One region of the Spirosoma koreense genome, then DNA from elsewhere that is predicted to be linked to it. Evidence: riboswitches for the same ligand, from Rfam matches in the RefSeq annotation. Region 1 holds a riboswitch; the other holds the start of a gene.
What was found. Region 1 has a riboswitch for S-adenosylmethionine ahead of metH (methionine synthase). Riboswitches for the same ligand answer to the same signal wherever they lie in the genome.
Positions count from the first base shown of each region.

Region 2: it holds a riboswitch for S-adenosylmethionine, as region 1 does, so the genes downstream of both, ACYVC2_RS00715 (O-acetylhomoserine aminocarboxypropyltransferase/cysteine synthase family protein) here and metH (methionine synthase) in region 1, are expected to answer to the same signal.

Region 1 covers NZ_BAAHAC010000029.1:511,116-516,162, reverse strand. Annotated here, with positions in the region: gene ACYVC2_RS30020 (carbamoyltransferase family protein) at 1-1,050, shown strand, start outside; gene ACYVC2_RS30015 (SGNH/GDSL hydrolase family protein) at 1,082-2,239, shown strand; gene ACYVC2_RS30010 (DUF5989 family protein) at 2,259-2,408, shown strand; gene ACYVC2_RS30005 (SxtJ family membrane protein) at 2,412-2,774, shown strand; SAM riboswitch class I at 2,845-2,953, shown strand; gene metH (methionine synthase) at 3,062-5,047, shown strand, end outside.
Region 2 covers NZ_BAAHAC010000002.1:18,344-23,390, reverse strand. Annotated here, with positions in the region: gene ACYVC2_RS00735 (Na+/H+ antiporter) at 1-312, shown strand, start outside; gene ACYVC2_RS00730 (glycosyltransferase family 2 protein) at 494-1,495, shown strand; gene ACYVC2_RS00725 (polysaccharide deacetylase family protein) at 1,444-2,250, shown strand; gene ACYVC2_RS00720 (DciA family protein) at 2,370-2,696, opposite strand; SAM riboswitch class I at 2,879-2,983, shown strand; gene ACYVC2_RS00715 (O-acetylhomoserine aminocarboxypropyltransferase/cysteine synthase family protein) at 3,174-4,490, shown strand; gene ACYVC2_RS00710 (homoserine O-acetyltransferase family protein) at 4,563-5,047, shown strand, end outside.

The DNA of each region.
Region 1 (5,047 bases):
CCCGAAGATGAGCTGAAAGACTACCACTGTAACCTGGGGCTGGCCATTCAGCAACTGACCGAAGAAGTGGTGCTGAATATGGGGCGCGAAGCCAAACGCCTGACCAATGCCGATGCGCTGGTGATGGCGGGGGGCGTGGCGCTCAACTGCGTATCGAACGGGAAACTGCAGGCGGCCGGTCTTTTCAAAGATATCTTTATTCAGCCCGCTGCCGGAGACGCCGGTGGAGCGCTGGGGGCTGCGCTGGCTGCCTACCACATTTATTTCGGGAAAGAGCGGATCGTAACCACCGAGCGCGATGCTATGCGCGGGTCTTACCTGGGACCAACCTTCTCCGATCTGGATGTCGAGCTGATGGCGGTCAAATACAAAGCCGTTGGTCAACACTTTGCCAATTTTGAAGAACTGAGTCACGAAACGGCCAAACTCCTGGCCGAAGGAAACGTGGTAGGCTGGGTGCAGGGGCGTATGGAATTTGGGCCACGGGCACTGGGTGGCCGCAGTATTCTGGGCGATCCGCGAAATGCCGAGATGCAGAAGAAACTCAATCTGAAAATTAAATACCGGGAATCGTTCCGACCGTTTGCTCCGTCGGTGCTGGCCGAAGACTGCGCTGAATATTTCGATTACGACGGTATTTCGCCTTACATGCTGCTGGTCCATCCGGTAGCCGAAAAACGCCGGACGCCGGTGCCCGCCGATTACGCGAGCTTTCCGTTGCGCGAGAAACTATACTACCAGCGGTCCGATCTGCCTTCGATCACACACATCGATTATTCGGCCCGAATTCAGACGGTGCACAAAGACACCAATCCCCGGTACTATCAGCTGATCGATTCGTTCAAGAAGCTGACGGGTTACGGGGTTATTGTCAACACCAGTTTCAACGTACGGGGCGAACCGATCGTGTCGACGCCCGACGATGCCTACCGGTGCTTTATGCGTACTGAAATGGATTATCTGGTCGTTGGAAATTTCCTGTTCGATAAGCGGCAGCAGCCCGAATGGCAGGAAAAAGACAACTGGAAAGAAGAATTTGTTTTAGATTAGCAGTTACTTAACTGACGAACATCCTCTTTTAATGCAATCAAAGCTCGTTTCCAGTGGCGTACGCTTACTGTTCCTGGGATTTTTAGCCTTAATTCTGTTCTACGGCGATCATTGGGGAATTAGTTTCGATTACCCGCACAAAGGTTTATTTGACAATGTATATATACGATTAGCGAAATGTTGCTTACTTCTGCTAATCGTTATTGAACTCCTGCGGATATACTATTACGGTGTTGTTAAAAACCCGAACCCGCCCAAACTCCTTGGCAACCTGGCTACGTTGTTTCTGCCCATTGTACTGTTGCTGGTAGCGCTGGAGATGGCGTTTATGTTTATTGCCCAGAGTCAGGAAGGCGGCATAACCCTGGCTTCCCACATCTGGTTTGAACGCCACTGGTTGCCCATGACCCCGGACGACTACCGCGATTCGCCCAAAACCGATACGGTGGGTAAAAAGAAAGTCCTGATTGTGGGCGATTCGTTTACGGCCGGACACGGTCTTACCTCCGCCAGCGACCGGTATGGGAATGTACTGGCCGAAAAACTGGGAGATAAACAATTCGTAACCTACAATTTGGGTATATCGGGCTCCGACACCCGCGATGAATTCAAACGGCTGACAAAGTTTAAAGTCAGGCCCGATGTGCTGATTTTACAGTATTTCCCGAACGACATCGAGAAAGTAGCGGCCCAGCACGGGCTGAAACCTGCGGCTTTTACGCCGTTCTCGGATATCCCCCGGGCGTTTCAGTCCCTGTTTATCAAGTCGTACCTGTTCAATTATTTGTATTGGCAGTTCCCTCACGGTAATTTTGCACCGTTCGATACGTATGCCCGAACAGCCTACGGAACGCCCGCGATCATCAACGATCACCTGAGCGATCTGAACCAGTTCGTCGAATACGCCAAAGCAAATAACGCGCAGCTGTACGTGGTTTTGTTTCCGTTCGTTCATAACCTGGAACAGTCGGCCGAATATACCAGGCCGGTCGTTGCTTTTTTTAAGCAGCAAAACGTACCAGTCCTGGAGGTCGGGAGACTAATCGGGGATATTGACGTCAAAGATCGTGTCGTCGGACGTAACGATGGACACGCCAGTGCCCTGGTGAACCACCGCGTAGGGGAGGCTTTGTTTCAGCTGATCGAGTCGAAACCTGCCGTAGCGCATACGCCAACTACTCAAAATTAATAAACCTGACAAGTAAGCTATGGAATTCTTACAGGACATTTTCAAATTTATGAAACAGCGCAAAAAATGGTGGCTGGCCCCCATGATTGTCTTGCTGTTACTCATTGGTATTCTGATTGTTATCGGTGGCGGATCGGCCGTGGCGCCTTTCATTTACACCCTGTTCTAAAACATGGACGTTACCGAGAAAGTAAAAGCACAACTGGTCATTGTGACCGGGCTGGTCGTCTTATATTTTGTGTTTAAGTCACCCTGGTGGCTCTACGCTGCGGCTGCTGTTGGGGTGTTGAGTCTGGCCATCCCGGTGGCAGGCGACCTGATCGTGAAAGCCTGGTTCAAACTGGCTGAAGTACTGGGAAACATCAACGGCAAAATAATTTTGTCGATACTATTTTTTGTCTTCCTGTTTCCTATTGCGCTCCTGTACCGGATGACGGCGAAAAATCCGCTGGCTATTAAACGGATGGACACGAAGTCGTTCTACAACGAACGGAATCACCTGTATACCAAAGAAGATCTGGAGCAGACCTGGTAATCGGCCGCGAATCGAATCATTGAGGCACACTATATATTGGTGTGCCTTATTTTTTACCTATTTTTGTTGCAGCTTATCCAGAAAGACGGAGGGAGAGGACCCGATGATGTCTTGGCAACCGACCACACTCCGGTAACGGTGCCAATTTCCACCCGGTTATGTGCCGGGGCAGATAAGATTAGCCATCGGCTACCTGTCTTTTTGCCATAAGCCTCTTTTTGTAGTTTTGGACTTTTTTGAGCGCATGGGTTGTTGTCAGCTCGATACCATGCCTTACACTACTGGCTTTGAAAACGATACAAGAACTTCTGCGTGAGCGTATCCTCGTCCTTGACGGGGCAATGGGAACGATGATTCAACGATACGGGCTAACCGAAGCCGACTATCGGGGCGAACGATTTCGTGACTGGCCACATGATCTGAAAGGAAATAACGACCTGCTGTCGCTAACGAAACCAGACATTATTCAGGAGATACACCGGCAGTATCTGGAAGCGGGCGCCGATATTATCGAAACCAATACGTTCAGTGGAACGACCATTGCCATGGCCGACTACCACATGGAAGAGCTGGCGTATGAATTAAACTACGAATCGGCCCGGATCGCCAAAGAAGTGGCGCTGGAAGTGACTCGTCAGAATCCCGATAAACCGCGCTTTGTGGCCGGAGCTATGGGCCCGACCAACCGTACGGCTTCGCTGTCGCCCGATGTCAATAACCCTGCTTATCGTGCCATTACCTTCGACGAACTGGTCAATGCATATTATGAGCAGGTCAGCGGGTTAGTAGAAGGCGGTGCCGATTTACTGCTGGTAGAAACCATCTTCGATACACTCAACGCCAAGGCGGCTATGTTCGCCATCGATAAGTATTTTGCCGAGGGCCGGGGGCAAAGAGCAGAGGATACTCCCCATCATGCCCCGCGCTCCATGCCCTTACCTATCATGATCTCCGGCACAATTACGGATGCCAGCGGTCGTACCTTGTCGGGACAAACAACCGAAGCATTTCTGTATTCAGTTTCGCACCTGCCCTTGTTAAGTGTGGGCCTGAATTGCGCGCTCGGCGCCGAACTGATGCGGCCTTATATTCAGACGCTTGCCAAAGAAGCGCCTTTTTTCACGTCTGCTTATCCGAACGCCGGTTTGCCTAACGAGTTCGGCGAGTACGACGAAACTCCGGAGATGATGGCAGCTCAGGTCGAAGGATTCATTCGCGACAGTTTCGTGAATATTGTCGGCGGCTGCTGTGGCTCCACCCCCGATCATATACAGGCTATTGCACAGGCGGCTGCCAAATATCCTCCCCGGCAATTACCACAGCCCGAACCGTATCAGAAGCTGAGCGGGCTGGAGCCACTGAAAATAACCGAGCAGACTAATTTTCTCAACGTTGGCGAACGGACCAACGTAACGGGCTCGAAAAAGTTTGCCCGGCTGGTTAAGGAAGGCAATTATGATGAAGCTCTCAGCATTGCCCGCGGGCAGGTGGAAGGCGGAGCGCAGGTGATCGACGTCAATATGGACGAAGGCATGCTCGATTCGGTGGAAGCCATGACGACCTTTTTAAACCTGATTGCCTCCGAGCCCGACATTGCCCGCGTGCCGATTATGGTCGATTCATCGAAATGGGAAGTGATCGAAGCGGGTTTAAAGTGCGTACAGGGCAAAGCCATCGTGAACTCGATATCACTCAAGGAAGGCGAAGAAGCGTTTATCGAACGGGCTAACCTGGTGAAACGGTACGGAGCTGCGGCTGTCGTAATGGCGTTCGACGAAACCGGCCAGGCCGACTCTTACGAACGCCGGATCGAAATTTGCGAACGAGCTTACCGAATTCTGGTCGATAAAGTCGGTTTTCCACCACAGGATATCATATTCGACCCAAATATCCTGACCGTGGCAACGGGTATCGACGAGCACAACAACTACGCTGTCGACTTCATCAATGCAACCCGCTGGATCAAAGAAAACCTGCCGCTGGCGAAAGTAAGCGGGGGCGTTTCGAATATCTCGTTCAGTTTCCGGGGTAATGACGTGGTGCGCGAAGCCATGCACTCCGCGTTTCTGTACCACGCCATTCGGGCCGGTATGGACATGGGCATTGTGAACGCCGGTCAACTGGAAGTATACGACAACATCCCGAAAGATTTGCTGGAGCGTTGCGAAGATGTGTTGCTGAACCGCCGGGACGACGCCACCGAACGACTGGTCGAATTTGCCGAAACCGTAAAGGCCAAAGGTAAAGCAGTTGTGCAGGATGAAAGCTGGCGG
Region 2 (5,047 bases), on a different contig from region 1:
GTGATCACACATCTCGAAGCCAATCACTCGGCTGGATCGGTGCATGACGATGTGTTGAACTACGTAAAAAACGAATACGAATTGAAAATCAGTGAATTAAACGGGATGCTCCGTGCAACTAACAGCTCGCAGCGCCCGGCCGAACTATATCAGCAGGCCATTCGGCTGCAACTCGAACTGATCGATGTAGAGCGAATGGTTCTTGTCGAACAGCGGCAGAACAGTTTGCTGGATGATGAAATTCTTCGGAAAATGGAGCAGGAACTGGACCTGGAGGCAGCCCGCCTTTCTCTGGTACAGCCTTCACACTGACCTTGTATTCCTGTGCAGTCAATCGAAACCGGCCGGACCTCTTAACGTACCAAAATGAAAGAGGCAGGCACACGAGTAATTTTTTCTTTATTCTGGTTAGAAAACATTGAGTAAATATACTTAAGTTAGCGGAAGTTTTTCAGCATAGCTAATCCGTACGGATTTTAACGATAACCCACTCATGAAGTCTTTACCAGGTATGATCAGCCTGATAGTACCCGCTTTTAACGAAGAAGAAAACTTACCCGTTCTGGTTCATCGGTTAATGGCAGTTATGGAGCCGTATGGTTCCTACGAAATCCTGATTATCGATGATGGCAGTTCTGATCAAACGCGCTATGTACTGCGGCAGTTGAGCAAGGCTTATCCTGTGGTGCGGTTTCTGTCCTTTTCCCGGAACTTTGGGCATCAAATGGCTCTTCGGGCAGGGTACGACAACGCCCTGGGTGAAGCGGTCATCTGTCTGGATGCAGATCTGCAGCATCCTCCCGAGCTGATTCCGGCCCTGATCGACAAGTGGCGGCAGGGCTATGAGGTGGTATACACGGTCCGGCAGTCTGACCCCAAATTATCGCTGTTCAAACGTACAACCTCGAAATATTTCTACCGTATTCTGCGGACTGTCTCCAAACTTCAACTGGAAGACGGAGCCGCCGACTTCCGACTGCTCGACCGGAAGGTGGTCAATACCCTGAAACAGTTCAAAGAAAACGATTTGTTTTTGCGCGGAGCTATTTCCTGGGTGGGTTTCCGACAGTGCCGGATTCTGTATGAACCAGCCGCCCGGTACGCGGGTCGTTCTAAATATTCGTTCCGGAAAATGCTCAAACTGGCGGCTATGGGCATCACCTCGTTCTCGACTCGCCCCTTATACCTGTCGGTACTGCTCGGATTCAGTATGTTTCTACTGGCCAGCTTATTCGGCGCCGAAGCGCTGTATGAACACTATTTTACGAACGCAACCGTATCAGGCTGGACAACCCTGGTGCTGCTGCTAGTGCTCATTGGCGGTGTGCAGTTTATCATGATCGGTATTATCGGCGTATATTTGGGCAAAACGTTCGTAGAAGTGAAAGGACGCCCCGCCTATATTATCAGTGATACGAGCGACATCGAGGAGAGCGTAACGACATGGCAAGCCCCATCCGAAGAGGACGTGATATTTTATTCACCGTTGACGTAGAAGAGTTCGATACTGCCGTTGAATTCGGTCATGCCATTCCGCTGTCGGAACAAGTGGCCGTTTCAACGAAAGGGTTAAAATTACTGGCTGAACGCTTCGACGCGATCGGTGCCCGAACTACGCTCTTTACAACGGCGAATTACGCCTTGCATGAGCCGGAATTGATCCGCGCCCTGTCGCGCAAACACGAAATTGCCTCCCACGGGTACTATCATACTACCTTCGAACCCGCCGACCTGCTCAAGTCCCGGCTGGCTTTGGAAGAGTTATTGAATCAGCCGATTCTGGGTTTCCGCCGGGCACGTATGGGATTTGTCGATCCGAACGATGTGTACCAGGCTGGCTACAAATATAACTCATCGTTGCATCCGACCTGGCTTCCGGGGCGGTATAACCACTGGGGCGAACCCCGGCACCCGTTTCGGGAGATGGGCGTGTGGCAGATTCCGGCGTCGGTTACGCCGACGCTCCGATTGCCGCTGTTCTGGCTGAGTCTGAAGAATTTCCCATTCGCGCTCTATAAACAGCTTTGCCGGCAAACGCTACAGTCGGATGGGTTTCTGAATTTGTACGTGCATCCCTGGGAATTTACCGATTTGTCTGCCTACGAGCAGATCCCTGCCTACGTCCGCCGACACTCGCGTGATGCTCTGCTCGACCGCGTTGATGAACTCCTGCGCTATCTGAAACCAATGGGTGAGTTTAGCACCATGGGCGAATTCACAAAACGACTAGGGATTGTAAGTCAGAAATAGTCATTGATGGTCATTAATTGACTTTAGATGCCTAATGATTACCTCTGACTAACAATCCCTAAAAACGAGAAAGCGCATCGATCCTGATCGATGCGCTTTCTCGTTTTTAGGGTCAATTATCAGATAAAGATAACGTCATCGATGACATCGGAGCCCATGTCTTTATTGACCAGTTGAATCAGCTTCTGTTTGGCGTTGACAAGTTCATTGCGTAGCGGAGCCGAAGCAATTTCAATATGAAGTTTCCGATCGCGGACGTAGAGCCGGTTGGTACGGGAAGCAATAGCGGGGCCCATCATCCGCCCCCAGAAGGCTTCGAGGTACGTTTCGTTGAAGCGGGTCTGAAGCTGATACGCTTTCAGGAGTTGACCGATGGCGTCCTTGAGAGTAGTGGTTCCGGCTACTCGGGTGGCATTTTCGCGGTTGTATCGGTACGTCTGATTCATGGGCAGGTGTCTTGCCACAAAAGTAAACAATGAATCGACTTGACAAGCGTCGGTTTTCTGTCTGGTAGTAAAAAAAGTTACCCTACAGAAAAACCGTGTCCTGTTTGGATTCGCGCCGTTTGGCTGTTATACTTGCGGCATCAAGTCAATTATTACGCGCCAATTACCTTCTGGCACGAATTGATTTATACAGAAGCGGGGAGAGATCAGGCTCTACGAATCGCTGGCAACCTACCTCACGGCAAGGTGCTAACTCCTGCCTAAAATCATTTTAGGAACTATAAATCGAATACGCACATGCTCTACCATCAGAGATGTCAGTCCCGGGCTGGATGGCCCCGGGCTGAAACCTGCTAAGCCTTCGACACGTTGCTGCACCGCTGAAAATCGGGAGAGGTTTTCTGCGGCATCCTCACGTTTACGGTAGCCCAATACCTACCGCTGATCAATGACTACACAAAACCTCAGTTTTTCAGTATGGCCTCTCAACTTCATTTTGACACGCTCCAGCTCCATGCCGGGCAGGAACCCGACCCCACGACCAACTCCCGGGCTGTTCCTATTTACCAGACCACTTCGTACGTATTCAATGATTCGGCGCACGGTGCGGATTTGTTTGCACTGAAAGCATTCGGAAATATCTACACCCGCATCATGAATCCAACCTCAGACGTATTCGAGAAGCGGATTGCGGCTTTGGAAGGTGGAGTGGCGGCTCTGGCGGTGGCCTCCGGTCAGGCGGCTCAGTTCATTGCGCTGAGTAATATTCTGAGTGCGGGCGAAAACTTCGTAACGACCTCGTTTCTTTATGGCGGCACCTATAACCAGTTTAAGGTATCGTTTAAGCGGCTGGGCATCGAGGCTCGCTTCGCTGAAGGCAGCGATCCGCAAGCCTTCGCTAAACTGATTGACGATAAAACAAAAGCCATTTACCTCGAAACAATCGGTAACCCAGGCTTCAACATTCCCGACTTCGACGCCTTTGCGGCTCTGGCCAACGAGTATGACCTGCCACTGATCGTTGACAATACCTTCGGAGCAGGCGGCTATCTGTTCCGGCCTATCGAGCACGGTGCCGCTGTGGTGGTCGAGTCAGCCACGAAATGGATTGGTGGCCACGGAACGAGCATTGGTGGGGTCATTGTGGATAGCGGTAACTACAACTGGGGCAATGGCAAATTTCCGCAGTTTACAGAGCCATCTGAAGGCTACCACGGCATGGTCTTCAATGACGTATTCGGCGTGGGCGGGCCGTTTGGTAACATTCAGTTTATTATCCGGGCCCGCGTAGAAGGCCTGCGCGACTGGGGGCCGGCGATCAGTCCGTTCAACTCGTTCCTGTTGTTGCAGGGGTTAGAAACCCTGTCGCTACGCGTCGATCGTACGGTGCAGAATGCGCTGGCGCTGGCACAGTGGCTCCAGCAGCATGAGCAGGTCGAGTCGGTCAACTATCCGGGTCTGGAAAGCAGCCCGTACCACGAGCTGGCTAAAAAATACCTGAAGCGGGGCTTCGGGGGCGTATTTACGTTCAAAGTGAAAGGTGGTAAAGACGCAGCTGACCGGTTTGTCAACAGCCTGAAATTAATAAGCCATCTGGCGAACGTCGGCGATTCGAAGACGCTGATTATTCACCCGGCGTCGACGACTCACCAGCAACTGAGCGAACAGGACCAGGCCAGCGCCGGTGTTTCGCTGGGCGAACTGCGCATCTCGGCGGGTATCGAACACATCGATGATATCAAAGCCGATCTTGAACAGGCATTTGCTCAGATTGCCGAGCCAGTATTGACGTAGTTTTCGGCTTGCCGTTCATGGCAATTGTCAGTCTGCCATGAACGGCAAGCAGTAACTGTAAACTCTTTTCAATTGAACCTCCAGTATTTCGACTATAAATATTCATTCCCGCTCGAGTCGGGCGAGACGTTGCCGAGTTTCCGGTTGGCCTATACCACGCGCGGCACGCTGAATGACGATCAATCGAACGTCGTGTGGATCTGCCATGCGCTGACGGGCAATGCCGACGCTGGCGACTGGTGGGGAGGGATGGTCGGGGCTGGCAAATATTTTGATCCGGACCGGCATTTTATCGTCTGTGCCAATGTACTCGGATCCTGTTACGGCTCGACGGGCCCCTTGTCCGTAAATCCGTTGACGGGGCAACCTTTTTTTCATGATTTTCCGGCCGTAACGGTCCGGGACATCGTAGCTACCCTCGATTTATTACGTCAGGAACTGGGTATCGAAAAAATTCACACCTGTATCGGTGGATCTCTGGGTGGAGAGCAGGCCGTCGAATGGGCCATTCTACAACCGAACCTGATCGCGAATCTGGTCCTGATTGCGGCTAGCGC